Regions from separate parts of the Actinoplanes sp. NPDC049668 genome, predicted to be linked through region 1. Evidence: riboswitches for the same ligand, from Rfam matches in the RefSeq annotation. Region 1 holds a riboswitch; each other region holds the start of a gene.

Region 1 (4,188 bases):
CCAAGGTCGCCGACTTCAAGCAGCTGGTGCCGTTCCTCATGCGGATCTGGCTGTACGGCTCGGCCGTGCTCTACCCGGTGCAGCAGTTCACCGATCACCTGAGCGGCTGGAAGCTGGCCCTGGTCCAGGCGAACCCGCTGCTGATCTTCATCGAGCTCATGCGGCACGCGCTGATGGAGGACGTCACGCTGGCGGCCCCGGCCCCGGTGCTCTGGCTCCAGGCGATCGGCTGGACCGTGCTGGTCGGACTCGGCGGCTACATCTACTTCTGGCGCGGAGAGAAGGGTTACGGCCGTGGCTGACGACTCCGGCACCGACCGGCGCGAACCGACGGTCATCGTCGACGACGCACACGTGGTCTACCGGGTGCACCAGGCCGCGACGGCCGGCACCGGCAGCCCGCTGGCGAGCTTCAAGCGGATCGTCACCGGCACCAAGCCGGCCACGCTGCGCGAGGTGCACGCGATCAAGGGCGTCAGCTTCGTCGCGTACAAGGGCGAGGCCATCGGCCTGATCGGCACCAACGGCTCCGGCAAGTCGACCCTGCTGCGCGCGATCGCCGGGCTGCTCCCGGTCGAGCGCGGCGCGATCTACGCGGCCGGGCAGCCGTCGCTGCTCGGCGTCAACGCGGCCCTGATGAACGACCTGCCCGGCGAGCGCAACGTCGTGCTCGGCTGCCTGGCGATGGGCATGTCACCGGCGGACGTGAAGTCCCAGGTGAAGGACATCATCGAGTTCTCCGGGATCAACGAGCGCGGCGACTTCAGCTCGCTGCCGATGCGCACCTACTCGTCTGGCATGTCGGCGCGGCTGCGGTTCTCGATCGCGGCGGCGAAGAAGCACGACGTGCTGCTGATCGACGAGGCGCTGGCCACCGGTGACGCGAAGTTCCGCCGGCGCAGCGAGCAGCGGGTCCGCGACCTGCGGGCCGAGGCCGGCACGGTCTTCCTGGTCAGCCACAGCGAGCAGTCGATCCGGGACACCTGCGAGCGCAGCATCTGGCTCGAGTCGGGGCTGATCCGGGCGGACGGCCCGACCGAGGACGTGCTGAAGGAGTACGAGGCCTACGTCAAGCGGTAGGCCCCGCACCCCTGCGGCCGGCTAGCGCATCGAGAGATGCACGTGGTTGGTGTGATCGCTCGAGGGGTCGCCGTTGCCCCTCGAGTACGCCTTCCAGCCGCTGCTGGGCAGCCAGATCCGCTTGAACCAGATCACGTAGAGCACGCCCAGCCCGCTGGCGTTGTCGATGAAGTAGTCCGCCAGCCGGTTGCCGTACGTCCTGCTGCTGCCCGTGGCGACGCCGCCGAAGCCGTTCTTGTCGGCGGCGTAGTCGCAGGCCCGGCCCTTCGGATGCTCGCCGCTGTTCTGCTGGCGGAAGCAGGCGACGAAGCGGGTGAAGCCGTCCTTCTTCGCCTCCTTCATCGCGTGCAGGGTGCGCGCCGTGATGCAGCCGGAGGTGGTCGGGTCGTTGACGCTGCAGGACTGGTTCGGCAGCGACCCGTCGGAGTTGCGCGGCGCGGCCGCGGCCCGCAGGTTGCTGCCGCCGCCGCTACTGCTCCCGCCGCTGCTGCTCCCGCCGCTGGATTCGGCGCCGCCGGACGACTCGTCGACGCCGTTCGCCGCGTTGGCCGCCTTGAGAGCGCCCTCCGCCTGCGCCTTGCGCTTGGCCATGATCTCGACCTGGCGCTGCTGATCGCGGATCTCGGCGTCGATCGCGGTCTTCGCCCGCTGCTGCCGGACCCTGGCGTCCTTGAGATCACGCACCGCGCGGTCCTGCTTGACGGCGACCGTCTCGAGGATCTCCGCGCGGTCCAGCATGCTGCCGGTGGAGTCGGCGCTGAGCAGGGCGGTCATCGGCCCGAGGCGCCCGACCCGGTACGACTGCTGGACTATGTCGTCCAGCGCCGCCTGCCGGGGGCCGAGCTCGGTGTCGATCTCCTTGAGCTTGGCGATCAACTGCTGCTGGCGCGCCTTGGAGCGGGCCAGGGCCTCCTTGGCCTCGACGAAGCCCTTGGACGCCGCCTCGAGCTGCTGGATCAGGGACTTGGAGCCACCCTCGCCGTCGTCGCCAGAGTCGCCCGGCGCGGCTAGCGGCCGGGGCACGGCGGAGGCGGGGGACGGGGCGGCCAGCGCCAGCCCCGAGGTGGCGACGAGCGCCGTCAGCACGGCCGCTAATCGTCGGCGGGCAGGTTTGAGCCTCAAGTGCTTTCCTTCCGTCGGCCGCCGACCGGGTTAGCTGACGGGTTCGGGACGGAAGCGATCCCTACCGGTCCGTGCCTGTGACGCGGACCCGATTCACCCCATTACTCGGTTGGTTCCCCGGCTCGTCTTGCGACGATTAGGCGGCGGTCTCCGCGGAGACCGTGACGAACACTACCCATCGATGCTAAGAATCGACAGGTGTCGCACTTAGGGCAACAATGCCGCCACTCGGGGTAATTTTTCCGCGAGAACAATGCAGTGACTCACACCGATGGCCGACCCGTCGTTAACGACCAGCGTCATTACATCGAAATGTAACGGAAAGTCGTTGCGGGGTAACGCTTTTATGGCCGTCGTGGACACTGGCAGACGGCCCGTTGTCGGGTAAGCTGGCCGCCGGTTACTGCCAAGGAAGGCACCGCCCCCAAGGTGCCGGCAGTCCACCGCCTAATCGCCGCGAGGCGAACCGGGGAACCACACGCAGTAGTGGGGTGAATCCACTTAACCGTGGTAGGGATTGCTTCCGTCCCGAACCCGTCAGCTAACCCGGTCGGCGGCCACGCGGAAGGATTCTGAATGACGGCAAGACCCCGCCGGTGGCTGGTACTCGCCCTGGCACCGCTCGTCGCGGTCACGATGCTTCTCGTGCCCGCCGCTCCGGCAAGCGCCGACCCGGACGACAAGAAGAAGACGACGACCGCCGACGACGGCGACGACGACCCACTCCTCAACGAAGTGCTCGACTCCACCGGACGCCGGTTCGTAGCGGCGAAGTCCGCGGTCAAGAAGTCGACCAAGACGCAGCTCGGCCTGGCGCTGCGGGTCAAGGAAGCCGAGGCCCGCCGGGACGCCATGCTTCCCGAGGTCGGCGCCGTCGCGGCACAGCAGTACCGCACCGGTGGCATCTCCACCATGGGCTTCCTGCTGAACACGGACGGCCCGGAGGGCTTCCTCAAGAAGGCGGTCTCCCTCGAGGAGATCAGCGCACTCAACGACGGCAAGCTGCACGCGCTCTACCAGGCCATCGACGCCGTCAACACGGCCAAGGCCCGCCTCGACCAGGAGGTCAAGGCCCAGCAGCAGAACCTCGCCGCGATGACCAAGCAGAAGCAGGCGGCGGAGAAGGCCCTGGCCAAGGTCGGCGGCAACACCGTGACCGGCGGTTTCGTGCTCGCCAATTCGCCGGTGGCCGCCGCGGCGCCGCGTAACTCCGACGGCGAGTTCAGCCCCGAGTCGTGCAGCGTGAACGACCCGACGACCAGCGGCTGCATCACCCCGCGGACCTTCCACATGTACAAGGAAGTAAAGAAGGCGAACTTCAAGCGGTTCGTCGGCTGCCACCGTAACGGCGGCCCGTTCGAGCACCCGAAGGGCCGGGCCTGCGACTGGTCGCTGCAGAAGAGCGGCTTCTCGCCCTGGCACAACCAGGACACCCGGGAGTACGGCAACAACCTGATGGCGTTCCTGGTGCGCAACGCCGACAAGCTAGGCATTCTGTACGTCATCTGGAACAGGCAGATCTGGTTCCCGGCGACGGGCTGGAAGTCATACTCCGGACCGAGCGATCACACGGACCACGTGCACGTGTCGATGCTCTGATCCCCGCGCGGAAGAAAGCCCCCGTCCTTTCGGACGGGGGCTTTCTCTTCTGCCGAGGCCGTCGGTCAGTTGCTGCCGCCGGTGGCCCGCCGGACCGGGGCACGACCGAACGGCTGGTTCGGCTGCGGGCCGGTCGGCGGCGCCGGCGGGATGGTCAGCACGACCGGCTTCACCTGGGTGATGGTGACCTCCTTGCCGTGGTGCAGGAGGTCCAGCCGGGCCGAGCCGCCGCCGTTGCGCAGCGAGTAGGTGACCTCATCGGCCGTCACCGCCACCCGCAGCCGCAGGCCGCGCCAGAGCAGCGAGAACTCCAGCGCGTTGATCCGGCTCGGCAGGCGCGGCGCGAACGACAGCTGCCCGCCCGAGTCCCGCATGCCGCCCAGTCCC
Region 2 (4,188 bases), on a different contig from region 1:
AATGCCTCTGAGAGGGCCTTCCTCAGTAAGTATGCATGCGGCTCTCAGGTGACACTCAGACATTCGTGACACTTTCGAACCACCAGCCGGAATCAGTACACGCCGTCTTCTGTTCATGTAGGTGTCCGCACCGCAAAGCACGAGCAGCGGACGTTACGGGGAAGGCTGATGGACGCAGGTATTGCCCGTAACAGGGTTAGTGAAGGCAACGAGGGGACCGTGGGCAACGTGGAGAAGAACACCGTGATGCGGACCGACCAGGTCGCCGAGGAGCGCGACCTCGTCGGAGTCTACCTGCACGAGATCTCCCGGACGCCGCTGTTGGATGCTGCCCGGGAGGTCGACCTCTCCAAGGCAATCGAGGCCGGGCTCTACGCCGAGCACCTGCTCGACAGCGGCGAGCTCCGTCGCGGCGTGAGCCGGGAGGAACTGGAGCGACTGGCCACCGAGGGTAAGCGGGCGAAGGATCTCTTCATCCGCGCGAACCTGCGACTCGTCGTGTCGATCGCGCGTCGCTACGTGCGCTCGGGCATGCCGATGCTGGACCTCATCCAGGAGGGCAACACCGGCCTCGTCCGCGCCGTCGAGAAGTTCGACTACGAGCGCGGCTACAAGTTCTCGACCTACGCCACGTGGTGGGTCCGCCAGGCGATCAGCCGGGCGATCGCCCAGCAGGAGCGCACCGTGCGCCTGCCCGTGCACCTGGTCGAGGACGTCAACCGGATGCGCAACGTCACCCGCCAGCTCGTCCGCGAGCTCGGCGCCGACCCGGAGCCGGCGCAGGTCGCCGCCGCGCTGGGCGTGACGGTCGAGCGCGTCACCGAGCTGACCCGCTGGGCCCAGGACACCGTGTCGCTGGACACCCCGGTGGGCGACGACGGCGACACGAACCTCGGCGACCTCGTCGCCGACAGCGACGCTCCGTCGCCGGAGGAGATCGTCCTGACCGCGCTGGAGCGTCAGCGCATCGAGGGCCTGCTGAACCACCTCGACGACCGGTCGGCGGGCATCATGCGCGCCCGGTACGGCCTCGAGGACGGCCGCGAGCACTCGCTGACCGAGGTGGCGTCGCGCTTCTCGCTCTCCCGCGAGCGGATCCGCCAGCTCGAGATCCAGGCGCTCGGCCGGCTGCGCGAGCTGGCCCGGGCCGAGGGCCTGCAGGCCGCGTAACCGAAGGCGACACCAGCCCACGATCACGAAGAAGGCCGGCACCCCCGAGGGGGCGCCGGCCTTTCGCTGTTCCTGACCCGCTCAGGTGACCCGGCCGTAGCCGTTCGGGGTCATGATGTTGATCGACCGCTTCTTCACGGGCTGGCCCGCTCGGGAGGCGTCGATGATCTGGCCGCCGCCGACGTAGATGCCGACGTGGCCGTTGCTGCGGTAGAAGACCAGGTCGCCCGCCTTGAGGTCGGACTTGCTGATCCTGGCGGTCGCGCTGTACTGCGCCGCGGCGTTGTGCGGCAGCGACTTGCCGGCCGCCCGCCAGGCGGCGGAGGTCAGGCCGGAGCAGTCGTAGCCGTTCGGGCCGTCGGCGCCGTAGTCGTACATCACGCCGATGGCGTTGAAGGCGAACGTCACCGCCTTGCCGGCCGAGCCCGCGATGTTCGGGATGGGTCCCGTGTACCTGCTGCCGGACTCGGTCGCCGAGCCGAACGCGGCGGTGCGCATCGCGTAGAGCTTCTTGAGGTCGCCCTCGATCTTCTTCTGGCGGTCCGACAGCTCCTTCAACTCGGCGGCCTGCTTGTCCTGGGTCGCCTTGAGGGCCGTCTGCCGCTCGGTGAAGTTCTGCGTCGCGTCGGTGTACTTCGCGACGTCCCGGCTGCGGCTACGGGAGATCTGCTCGAGGATGCTCATCCGGGCGATGAGGTCGTCGCTGCCTTCGAGCATGACGTTCATCGTGCCGACGTTGCCGATCTTGTAGGCCGACGACGCGATGGACTTCATCTGCGCGTTCGCCGTCACCAGGGCCACCTTGGCGGGCCCGAGCGACGCGATGAGCTGCTTCTCGTCAGCCTTGGTCTTCTTCAGGCTGATCTTCATCTTGTTGTACGACTCGACGACGTCCTCGAGCTGGTCGGACGCCTTGTCGATCTTCTTGGTCAGCTCGGCCTTCGACGGTTCCGCGTGAGCCGCGGTCGCGGAGGTGCCGGTGATCGCGATCGCCAGGACGGCGACCGCCAGCGCGCGGAGCCTGGTTCGGGCGTGTGGCAACGGTACGTGGCCTTTCTTCCGCTTGGCCGCCTACCGGGTTAGCTGACGGATTCGGGCGGGAAGAAGGCCCTACCGCTTGCGCGGATTCACCCCGATGCTGCTCGGTGGTTCCCCGGTTCGTCGTGGCGGAAGCGGTGACCCTGGGGGATCGGGGCCGTCCCATTTCCGCCGACGAGGATTCGACGGCGCTGGCCGGCGCCACCGAGGGGAGTGGCTGCGGACCGGACCAACCGCATTAACTTATCGGCGCGCGGCATTAACACAAGAGCCAGAAGAGTGACTTGCGCCAATGATCACAAACATCGGAATGATCCGGATAGCGGGCGGCGACAAGGCCGATTCGCAGAGTGACTTTTACCTACTCTGCCATGACCGGTGGGGCTTCAACACCCTCGACGGCCCACTTGTGCGTGACGACCCGTTCGGCCCAGAACGAGAAGAACGGGACCGTGCCGGCCAGCATCACGAGCAGCATCCGCCGCAGCGGCCACCCCACGCGGCGGCTCAGGTCGAACGTGGCGGCCAGGTAGAGCATGTACAGGAAGCCGTGGAACGGCCCGACGGCGGCGACCACCGTGTCGTCGTCGCCGATGTACTTCAGCGGCATGCCGATCACGACGAGCACGATCAGGACCACGCCGACGATCCAGGCGATGATCCGGTAGCGGGTGAGGGCTCCCTGCACGATCCACGTCCTTTGGTTCAACTGGTCTTGGTGCGGCGTCCGGGATAGTCGCCGGGCCGGGCACCGGGGTGTGCGGCCAGCCAGCTCAGGTACTCGTTGTACGCCGCCAGCTCGGGGTCGTCGTCGGCGGGTGCCGCCCCGGCCACCGGAACCCGGACCGGGCGGCGCACCGTGACCGGCTGCTCGCCCTGCGCGTCCGGCTTCGGCTCCGGCGCGTCCTGCGCCGCCGCGCGGCCCGCGCGGCGCTCCTGCTGGACCTCGCGGAACCACAGGAAGACGACGAACGCGGCGAACACCGGCCATTCGAAGGTGTAGCCCCAGCTGATCGCGTTGCCGCCGGTGGCCCGGCTGAACTGCCACCAGCCCAGGCCCAGGAATCCGGCGACGAGCACCAGGGCGAGGGCGTGGCGCGCGATCCACGCGGGGGTCCACAGCCTCCTCATGTCGCTCAGCGTACCGGCGCGGGTTTGGCGGCATGATGATCGGGCAACCGGGTTGCGTAGGCACGTTCCGCGAATCAAGGCAGGTGGCGTCATGACGGACACCCGGCTCGGCCCCGACGACGACGCGCCCGTCGTCTTCGAGACCGGCATCGATCCCGCGGGCCTGGCGGACGACGACCTGCTGCGGGAGCTGGCCAGCCTGCACCGGACCCGGCTCGACGCGCTGCGGCACGCACCTGAGGCGGCGCTGGCGACGCATCTGCGGCGCACGGCCGAGCTCGAGACCGAGTACCTGGCCCGGCATCCCGGCCGTGAGATCGATCCGTCCCGGCTCACCCAGGACTTCTGAGGGAGTCGTCGCGGGTGTGGTCTGGGTCACAACGGCTACCGGAATCACCGCACCCCGCCGACGGTTGGGTTGGATGTCGGTGCGATCAGTGTCCCCGGGCCTCACCCTTTGCCTTCGCGGAATACCGTTCGGCTGGAGCCGCGTTGAGCCTTTCGCCGAGAGGCGACCTGCGCACCGACATCTTCATCTGCGCCGCTCCTGGGTTCCGGGGGCGGCGCATTTGTTTTCCGCGCGGGGTTCGGTACGGCCGGATTTCGGGTAGTTGATCTCCATGGCCCACGACCATGCCGATCAGCGCGCCGCCGCGACGCCGGGAAGCCGCCGCCGGGGCGCCCCGCGTCCGCCCTCGCGCGGCCGCGGCGAGCGGCTCGGATCCGCTCCCGGTGCGCCGCGGGAGGGCGGACCGTACCGCCCCGATGGGCACTCGGTAGTGGACACGACTTTCGTGTTCGCCGATGCGCATGGCAATATCGGGCAAATGTCAGCCCCGCAACGGAGCT
Region 3 (4,188 bases), on a different contig from region 1:
TCGGACGCCATCCGCCGTACGGCGATCGCCAGCAGGAGCGACCCGCCCACCATGATCGCCCCGGCCAGGGTGTGCGGGAACGCGGCCAGGTTGACCTTGTTGAGCAGCAGCGCGCCGAAGTCGTCGAGGCGGGCCCGCCCGGTGACCGGGTCCAGGGAGTAGGCGACCGGGTTCTGCATGAACGAGTTCGCGGCCAGGATGATGAACGCGGACAGCACCGTGCCCACGGCGACGACCACGATCGTCGCCGCGTGCAGCCGCCGCGGCAGCCGGTCCCAGCCGAAGTACCACAGGGCCAGGAACGTCGCCTCGAGGAAGAACGCGAGCATGCCCTCGACGGCGAGCGTCGGGCCGAACACGTCGCCGTAGAAGCGGGCGAAGTTGCTCCACGCCATGCCGAACTGGAACTCCTGCACGAGCCCGGTGACGACGCCGACGGCGAACGTGACGATGAGCAGCCCGCCGACGAACTTGGTGAGCCGCAGGTAGTTCTCCCGGCCGGTGCGCAGCCAGGCGATCTCCAGCCCGGCGGCGGCGCAGGCCAGGCTGATCGACAGCGGCACGAAGAAGTAGTGGTAGATCGTCACCACCGCGAACTGCAGGCGGGTCAGGTCGAGCACATCCATGGGCCATCCCCTTCTACGACGATGCGTAGTAGATACTACGTGACGTAGTACGACGCTCTGCAGTAGAGTGGTCCGCATGGCATTGGGGGACCTCGAGCGCGAGGTCATGGCGCAGTTGTGGGACGCCGAGGAGCCGCTGACCGTGCGGCAGGTGCACGACCGGCTGAGCCGCGACCGCGACCTGGCGTACACGACGGTGATGACCGTGCTGGACCGGCTCGCCAAGAAGGGCGTCGTGCTGCAGCAGCGCGCCGACCGCGCCTACCGCTACGCGCCCGCGCAGAGCCGCGAGGAGATGACGGCCGCCCTGATGCTCGACGCGCTCAGCGCCGCGCCCGACGGCGTCCGCGACGCGGCCCTGGCGCACTTCGTCGGCCGGATCGACCCGTCCGCGCTTACCGCCGCGATCGAGGCGGCGCGGAAGGGCCCGGGCGCCGTGTGACCGCGCTGCTGCTCGGCGCGCTCGGGCTGACCCTGTCCCTCGCCGTTCCGGGCGTCCTGGCGAGCGCCCGCTGGCCCGACCGGGCGCCGGCCGCCGCGGTGCTGCTCTGGCAGAGCGTCACCCTCGCCGGGGTGCTCTGCGCGCTCGGCGTGGTGCTGGCCGGCCCGCAGGAGCTGGTCGGCGCGCTGGGCTCGGGCCGGATGGCGGGCGCCGCGGCGCTGATCGGCGCCCTCGCCGTCGCCGCGCTGATCATCCTGCGGCTGCTGGTCTCGCTGGTCCGGGTCGCCACCCGGGCGCGGGCCCGCCGGGCCCGGCACCGGATGCTGGTCGACCTGCTCGACACGGCCGAGCGCCACGGCGAGCTGCCGGCCGAGGTGCCCGACGGGCTGCGGGTGCTGCACGGGCCGCTGCCGTTCGCGTACTGCCTGCCGGGGCGCTCGTCGCGGGTGGTGCTCAGCAGCGGCGCGCTCCAAGTCCTGGACGCCGCGCAGGTGGGCGTGGTCATCGCGCACGAGCAGGCGCACCTGCGGCACCGCCACGACGTGGTGATGGAGTCGTTCACCGCGTTCTACGCCTCGGTGCCCCGCCCGCTGCGCAGCCGCGCGCCGCTTGACGCCGTACACCTGCTGTTGGAGATGGTCGCGGACGACGCGGCCCGGCGGCGCGGCGGCGCGGCCGCGCTGCGCACGGCCCTCGCGCTGCTCGGCGACGCGGTCGGCCCGGACGCGCCGGCCGACGCCGGCGGCGCCGAGGCCGAGCGCCGGCGCCGGATGGACCGGCTGGCCGGCGCCGACCCGCGGTCCGCCGGCCTGACCGTCGCGGCGGCCGGCGCGGCGGCCGGACTGCTGGTGTTACCGACAGTGATCGTGGTGTTGCCCTGGCTCGACCGTGCCCTCTCCGCGTGGCCCCTTTAAGTCTCCATTAATTACTGAGGGTCACTGGGCGTTATGCGGTGTGTGCCCTGGAAATGCCGGGTTCTCATACCCATTGATCGGGAGTACCGTGGTGCCGGCTCGGCAGTCCCCCCTCGTCCGAACCCCCGGGCGAACTGACGGGCCACCGCCTAATCGTGTTTCACGAGCCGGGGACCCAGGAAACCGGGGTCAAGCCACAGCTACATCGTGGCCGGGCGTGCTTCCCGCCCGAACCCGTCAGCTAACCCGGTCGGCGGATGAGGGAAGAAAGGACACTGCACCTACGTGAAACGGATTGAGGCGCGCCGCGCCGCAATTCTGCGCAGCGTCGCGTGCGCCGTCGCCGCGGTCGGGATTCTTCTCGCGCCCGGCGTGGCACATGCGGTGCCGTCACCGTCGAGCATCGAAAAGCAGATCGACGAGCAGTGGAACAAGCTGGAACCGGTCATCGAGCAGTACAACAACGTGCACAACCAGCTGCTCAAGAACCGGGCACAGCTCAAGAAGATCGACAAGCGGCTCGCTCCGCTGGAGCTGCAGGTCAATCTCGCCATGTCGCAGGTGGGCGCCATGGCGGGGCAGGCCTACATGCAGGGTTCGCCCAACGCCTTGAACGCCATGATCGTCAGTGGCTCGCCGACCGGCCTGACCGAGAAGCTCACGTTCCTCGACCAGCTCGGCCGGCACCAGCGCGAGTCGGTCGCGGACGTGTCGAAGCTGCGGGACAAGCTCTCGGCCGACCGTCGTGATCTGGACACCCTGACCTCTGCTGTCGCGGCCCGCGACAAGCTGCTCGGGCAGCAGAAGAAGGACATCCAGAAGAAGGTCGACGCCCTGCAGAAACTGCGGATCAGGGCGTACGGCGCGAGCGGCGGCGCCGACGGTCCGCTCAAGACGGGGCCGTGTCCCGTCGACTACACCAACGACAAGGGCGGCCGGGCGGCGCAGAAGGCGTGCGACCTCATCGGCAAGCCCTACGTCTTCGGTGCCGAGGGCCCGAGCGGTTACGACTGCTCCGGCCTGACCAAGGTGGCGTGGGCGGCCGTCGGGGTACACCTGGAGCACTACACAGGTGACCAGATCAGGGAGGGCAGGTCGGTCAGCCGCAGCGAAATTCAGCCGGGCGACCTGGTCTTCTACGGCAGTCCCGTGCACCACGTGGGCATCTATGTTGGCGGCAACACCATGGTTCACGCGCCACACACCGGTGACCATGTACGCATGGCCTCGATCGACCGCGGCGGTGCCATCACCGGCATCCGCAGACCGGCCTGACCGGGGCAGCAGCACACGGAGAAAGCCGCCACACTCGTGGCGGCTTTTTCTCTGTACCAGAATGATCAGATGTTTCCCGCCGCCTTCACCCGCAACGTGGCCAACAGCTGGGGCGATGCCGGCCGTGACTGGCTGGCCGGCCTGCCGGCGCTGGTCGACGCCGTCGCCCGCGACTGGCGGCTCAGCGTCGGCGCGCCGTACCCGCTGAGCTTCAACTGGGTGGCGCCGGTGCGCCGGGCCGACGGCTCGCCGGCGGTGCTCAAGCTCGGCGTGCCGACGGCGCCGGACCTGGCCGCCGAGGCCGCCGCGCTGTCGTTCTTCGCCGGCGCGGGCGCGGCCGCGCTGCTGGACCACGACGCGGACCGCGGCGCGCTGCTGCTGGAGCGGGTCGAGCCCGGGCGCACGCTGCGCACCCTGGTGCGCGACCACGACGAGCGGGCGACCGCCGTCCTGATCGCGGTGATGCGGCGCCTGCACCGGCCCGCGCCGACCGGCCTGGCCTGCCACGAACTCGCCGGCTACGGCGACGCCTTCGCCGCGCACCTGCGCCGCTACCCGGGCGACGACCCGATCCCGCGGCGCTTGGTCGAGCGGGCCGCCGGGCTCTTCGCCGAGCTGTGCGCCTCCGCGCCGCGGCGGGTCGTCCTGCACGGCGACCTGCACCACGAGAACGTGCTGGCCGGCACCCGGGAGCCGTGGCTGGCCATCGACCCGCACGGCGTGCTCGGCGATCCCGGCTACGAGGTCGGCGCGTCGCTCTACAACCCGTTCGACGGCGACGAGCCCGTGCTCGACCTGCTGCCGGCCCGGGTCGAGCAGTTCGCGGACGGCCTCGGCATGCCGCTCGAGCGGGTGGTCGCGTGGGGTTTCGTGCAGGCCGTGCTCTCGGAGGTCTGGTCCTCCGAGGGCGGGCCGGCGGCGCCCGGCCAGG
Region 4 (4,188 bases), on a different contig from region 1:
TCGTCGAAGGTATGCACGTGCCGGAAGGCCACATCGTTCACTTCCAGTCGCACGGCGAGGTCGTAGGCGCGGTCGCCGGTGATCAGGACCTGCCGCCCGCGCAGCGGGGAGAAGTCGACGTCGTACAGCCACGACGTGTCGAAGCCGTCGGGGTCGCGGGCGTTGATGGAGAGCAGCGTCGGCGCCACCTCGGCCATGTCGAACGCCTCCAGCCAGCTGGCCGGGTTCTTGGCCAGCAGCAGCCGGATGTTGCGCCCGTCGCGGTCGACCTGCGCGTAGCGGCCGGCCACCGAGGCGACGCCGGCGAGCCGGGGCGCGGCCTCTATCGGCCGGATGCCGAACTCGGCGGCGACGGCCAGCGCGGTGGCCGCGTTGCCGAGGTTGACCTTGCCCGGTAGCTGCAGCTTGACCAGGTGCCAGTCGCCCCGGGGGTCGACGACGCCGTCGTCCTCGACGGTCCACTGCGCCCGGGGGCGGCGCAGCGGGCAGCCGGTGCACCACCAGTCGCCGTTGGCGCGCTCGATGGACGAGCCGCACTCGGGGCAGACGAACGAGTCGTCGAGCCACCGCTGTCCGGCGCTGAACCACACGACGTGCTGCGTGTCGATCGCGGCCCAGACGACCATCGGGTCGTCGGCGTTGGCGACCACGTGCACGTCGGGGTGGGCGGCCAGGGCCGTGCGCCACATCTGCGCCATCATCGCCACCTCCTTCGCCCGGTCGAGCTGGTCGCGGGACAGGTTCAGCAAGGCGACCACACGCGGGGTGGTCTCGTCGATCACCCGGGCGAGGTAGTGCTCGTCGACCTCGAGCACCGCGAACGGGGTCGCGCCGGCCTTGGCCAGGGCCGAGGTGTGCCCGGTCGGCATGTTGGCGCCGAACGAGTTGGTGGCGACCGGGCCGAGCACGCCGACCGCGGCCGCGGCGAACCGCGTCGTGGTCGTCTTGCCGTTGGTGCCCGACACCAGCGCGATCGCGCGGCCGGCGGCCAGGTTTCTGAGCAGGTCAGGATCGATCTTGAGACCGATCCACCCGCCGATCACCGAGCCGTCACCGCGTCCCGCGGCGCGTGAGAGCGCCGCAGCGGTTCGCGACACCGAAGTCGCGACCTTGGCCCGTAGGGGCAATTTCCCGTCCGTCACGGCGACGAGGGTACCGGAAACGGACACTACGTCGAGTGGCCCCGGGGCCCGCGGCCTGCGGTGGACCGGGGTCGGCCGAACGGATGATCTCTACCCCGCCGCTCGGTGCCGCGTTTGGGCCGGTGGGGGCGTTTAGGCCGACATTCTCCCGATCTTGGCGACGTCCATGATCCACCGAGGTGCGGCTTTTTATGTGTCGTGTTTCACCCGTAACCTTCGGCGCTGGGTAAGTGATCCACTACGCCTCGTGTCGGCATTTGTCACGGCGCGGTTACAAACCGGACAGCTTCAGATGTGCCAAATACTCTGAGTGACCAATTGGGCCCCGACGGTCCCGGCGGAAATCGGGTAGCAAGGTTGGGCCGGTGAGCATCCGCTCGCCGTTCGTGTCGCATCGGACCACGCCGAGCCCTGCCCCGGTCCGGGCGGCATGACCACTGAGGTAGCTACAACCAACACAGGCATACGGGGGCAGGGACGGGGGACCCAGATTCGGTCCATCCGGCGGTCACGTCGCTTCGGCGGCGCGTACCGCCCGGACCTTGGGGTGAAGTCGTTAGCGCGACCGGGCAACCTTCCCGCCCGAACCCGACAGCTAACCTCGCAGGCGTGCCGGAGGGATATCTCTACCGTGCACGAACGCAGTTCGAGCCGGAACCGCCGCATGGCTGGAACCGGCACCATCGCACTGTCCCTGGGTCTCTGCCTCTGTGCCGGCCAGCTGGTCGCCACACCGGCGGCGACCGCCGCTCCCGCCGCCGAGGCGGCGTCCGCGGCATCGGTGATCAAGCCGAAGATCTCGAACTCCGCGGCCCGCTCCGTCGCGTGGGGCAAGAAGATCAAGGTCACCGCCAAGGTCATCGACCCGAAGACCGGCAAGGTCGTCACCAAGGGCTCGGTCCGCCTGCAGGCCAAGCGGAACGGCAAGTGGAGCACCTGGGTGACCCGCAAGCTGTCCGCCAAGGGCACGGTGACCCTGTCCGCGGAGCCGCACATCACCGGCTACTTCCGGACGCAGTACACCGGCGCCGCCGGCATCAAGTCGGTGACCAGCCCGGGCATCAAGGTCACCGTGCGCAGCAGCGGCGCGAAGGTCCTCGCCGAGGCGAGGAAGCACAAGGGCGCGCTCTACAAGTTCGGCGCCTCGGGTCCCAAGCGCTTCGACTGCTCGGGCTACACCCAGTACGTCTTCCGCAAGACGACGGGCAAGAAGCTCCCGCACAAGGCGAACGCCCAGCAGAAGTACGGCAAGAAGATCAGCAAGAGCAACCGGCGGGTCGGCGACCTGATCGTGTTCCGGTCGGGCTCGTACGGCACGCACGCCGGCATCTACGCGGGCAACGGCTACATGTGGGACTCGCCGCACTCGGGCGCCCGGGTGGGCAAGCACAAGATCTGGGGCAAGAACTACGTCGTTCGGCGCCTCGTCGCCGCCTGACGCTAGTAAGTACAGTGCCGCAGAGTTAAGAAGCAGTAGGACAGTTCAGTGGGGCGCGACCCGGTTCGGGTCGCGCCCCACTGTCGTGCACGCTCCACTTTCTCCTCCACTTTGCTCCACGCGCCGGTGCCTAACGGCGGTGAAAGCCCGATTTCGGGGGACTTTCATGCCCGCGTGGGCGGCATGTCGGAAAGTGGACCATGGCGCGGACGCCGATCTCCTCCACCTCGGCTCCACCGGCTCTGACGTGCGCATTCACTTGCGAATCTGACTCGCAGGCCGCGTCATTCCGGTTGCGGGTGGAGGGAAGTGGAGTAGAGTGGAGCGCAGTGGCAGGGCCTGAGGAGCTGACTCCGAAGGGGTTGCCGGCCCAGACGACAGGCGGTCCGCGAAACCGCCCAGGGGCAGGGGGTTGGGCCGATGTTTCTCGGCACGCACACCCCGCGCCTCGACGACAAGGGACGGCTGATCCTTCCGGCGAGGTTCCGCGACGAGCTGGCGGGAGGTGTCGTGATCACCAAGGGGCAGGAGCGTTGCCTTTACGTCTTCCCGATGCCTGAGTTCCAGCGCATCGCGGGCCAGCTGCGTGAGGCACCGGTCACCAACAAGGCGGCCCGGGCCTACAGCCGGGTGTTCTTCGCCAGTGCGCACGACGAGATCCCCGACAAGCAGGGCCGGGTCACCATCCCGGCGCACCTGCGGGGGTATGCGGCGCTCGACCGCGAGTTGGTCGTGATCGGCGCGAGCACGCGGGTGGAGATCTGGGACAAGCAGTCCTGGGAGCAGTACCTCTCGGCGAGCGAGGACGAGTTCGCCGACATCGAGGAGGGGGTGCTGCCCGGCGGACTGTGAGGCGTGGCACCTGTGGGCCGCCGACACGGTCCGGACGTCGCCTCGGCCGTACTGCGAGATCTCCAGCCGCTCCCGCTCCTGGCGCCTCTTCCCCGGCGCCAGGCGTGTGTCCGGTCGGGCGCGCCCGAAGGCAACGGGCACGAGCGGATGGGGATCTGGCGGTACGGACGGACGACCGGGCACGTAGGCGCCGAACGCCCCGGTTGGGGCGGCCGGTATCGGGTTAGGCCGGGTGAGCGCGGAAAGAGCGGGCAATGGGGGTCGTCATGGGGGAGCTTCGCGGCACGCACGTGCCGGTGCTGCTCGAGCGCTGCCTCGAGCTGCTCGCCCCGGCCCTCGGCCTTCCGGGCGCGGTGCACGTCGACTTCACGCTGGGCCTGGGCGGGCACGCCGAGGCGGTGCTGGAGCGCCACCCCGACGTGGTCCTCATCGGACTCGACCGGGACACCGAGGCGCTCGCGCACTCCCGGCACCGGCTGGCCCGCTTCGGCGACCGGGTGCACTTCGTACACGCGGTCTACGACGAGCTGCCCGAGGTGCTCGCCAGGCTCGGCCGGCCGGCGTTCCACAGTGGGCTGTTCGATCTCGGCGTCTCCTCGCTGCAGCTCGACGAGCCGGACCGGGGCTTCGCCTACTCGCGGGACGCGCCGCTGGACATGCGGATGGACCAGTCGCGGGGCATCACCGCGGAGGATGTCGTCAACGGCTACGAGCCGGGCGAGCTCGTCCGCATCCTGCGGGTGTACGGCGAGGAGA

Evidence for each region. Region 1 has a riboswitch for cyclic di-AMP ahead of ACIBSW_RS26155 (hypothetical protein). Riboswitches for the same ligand answer to the same signal wherever they lie in the genome.
Region 2: linked by a shared signal. The riboswitch ahead of ACIBSW_RS31385 (NlpC/P60 family protein) and the one ahead of ACIBSW_RS26155 (hypothetical protein) in region 1 are both predicted to bind cyclic di-AMP.
Region 3: linked by a shared signal. The riboswitch ahead of ACIBSW_RS35735 (C40 family peptidase) and the one ahead of ACIBSW_RS26155 (hypothetical protein) in region 1 are both predicted to bind cyclic di-AMP.
Region 4: linked by a shared signal. The riboswitch ahead of ACIBSW_RS14985 (C40 family peptidase) and the one ahead of ACIBSW_RS26155 (hypothetical protein) in region 1 are both predicted to bind cyclic di-AMP.

What each region holds. Positions count from the first base shown of each region.
Region 1 is NZ_JBITLR010000006.1:327,623-331,810, reverse strand. Features, by position in the region: gene ACIBSW_RS26165 (ABC transporter permease) at 1-302, shown strand, start outside; gene ACIBSW_RS26160 (ABC transporter ATP-binding protein) at 295-1,080, shown strand; gene ACIBSW_RS26155 (hypothetical protein) at 1,102-2,166, opposite strand; cyclic di-AMP (ydaO/yuaA leader) riboswitch at 2,206-2,355, opposite strand; cyclic di-AMP (ydaO/yuaA leader) riboswitch at 2,637-2,775, shown strand; gene ACIBSW_RS26150 (hypothetical protein) at 2,779-3,801, shown strand; gene ACIBSW_RS26145 (glycoside hydrolase family 65 protein) at 3,867-4,188, opposite strand, start outside.
Region 2 is NZ_JBITLR010000008.1:95,027-99,214, reverse strand. Features, by position in the region: gene ACIBSW_RS31390 (sigma-70 family RNA polymerase sigma factor) at 169-1,170, shown strand; gene ACIBSW_RS31385 (NlpC/P60 family protein) at 1,252-2,211, opposite strand; cyclic di-AMP (ydaO/yuaA leader) riboswitch at 2,224-2,349, opposite strand; gene ACIBSW_RS31380 (DUF3817 domain-containing protein) at 2,570-2,896, opposite strand; gene ACIBSW_RS31375 (hypothetical protein) at 2,914-3,339, opposite strand; gene ACIBSW_RS31370 (DUF6158 family protein) at 3,431-3,688, shown strand.
Region 3 is NZ_JBITLR010000009.1:491,346-495,533, forward strand. Features, by position in the region: gene ACIBSW_RS35720 (cytochrome ubiquinol oxidase subunit I) at 1-626, opposite strand, end outside; gene ACIBSW_RS35725 (BlaI/MecI/CopY family transcriptional regulator) at 703-1,068, shown strand; gene ACIBSW_RS35730 (M48 family metalloprotease) at 1,065-1,982, shown strand; cyclic di-AMP (ydaO/yuaA leader) riboswitch at 2,119-2,253, shown strand; gene ACIBSW_RS35735 (C40 family peptidase) at 2,268-3,257, shown strand; gene ACIBSW_RS35740 (aminoglycoside phosphotransferase family protein) at 3,327-4,188, shown strand, end outside.
Region 4 is NZ_JBITLR010000003.1:497,178-501,365, forward strand. Features, by position in the region: gene ACIBSW_RS14980 (MurT ligase domain-containing protein) at 1-1,127, opposite strand, end outside; cyclic di-AMP (ydaO/yuaA leader) riboswitch at 1,577-1,767, shown strand; gene ACIBSW_RS14985 (C40 family peptidase) at 1,807-2,580, shown strand; gene mraZ (division/cell wall cluster transcriptional repressor MraZ) at 3,001-3,432, shown strand; gene rsmH (16S rRNA (cytosine(1402)-N(4))-methyltransferase RsmH) at 3,687-4,188, shown strand, end outside.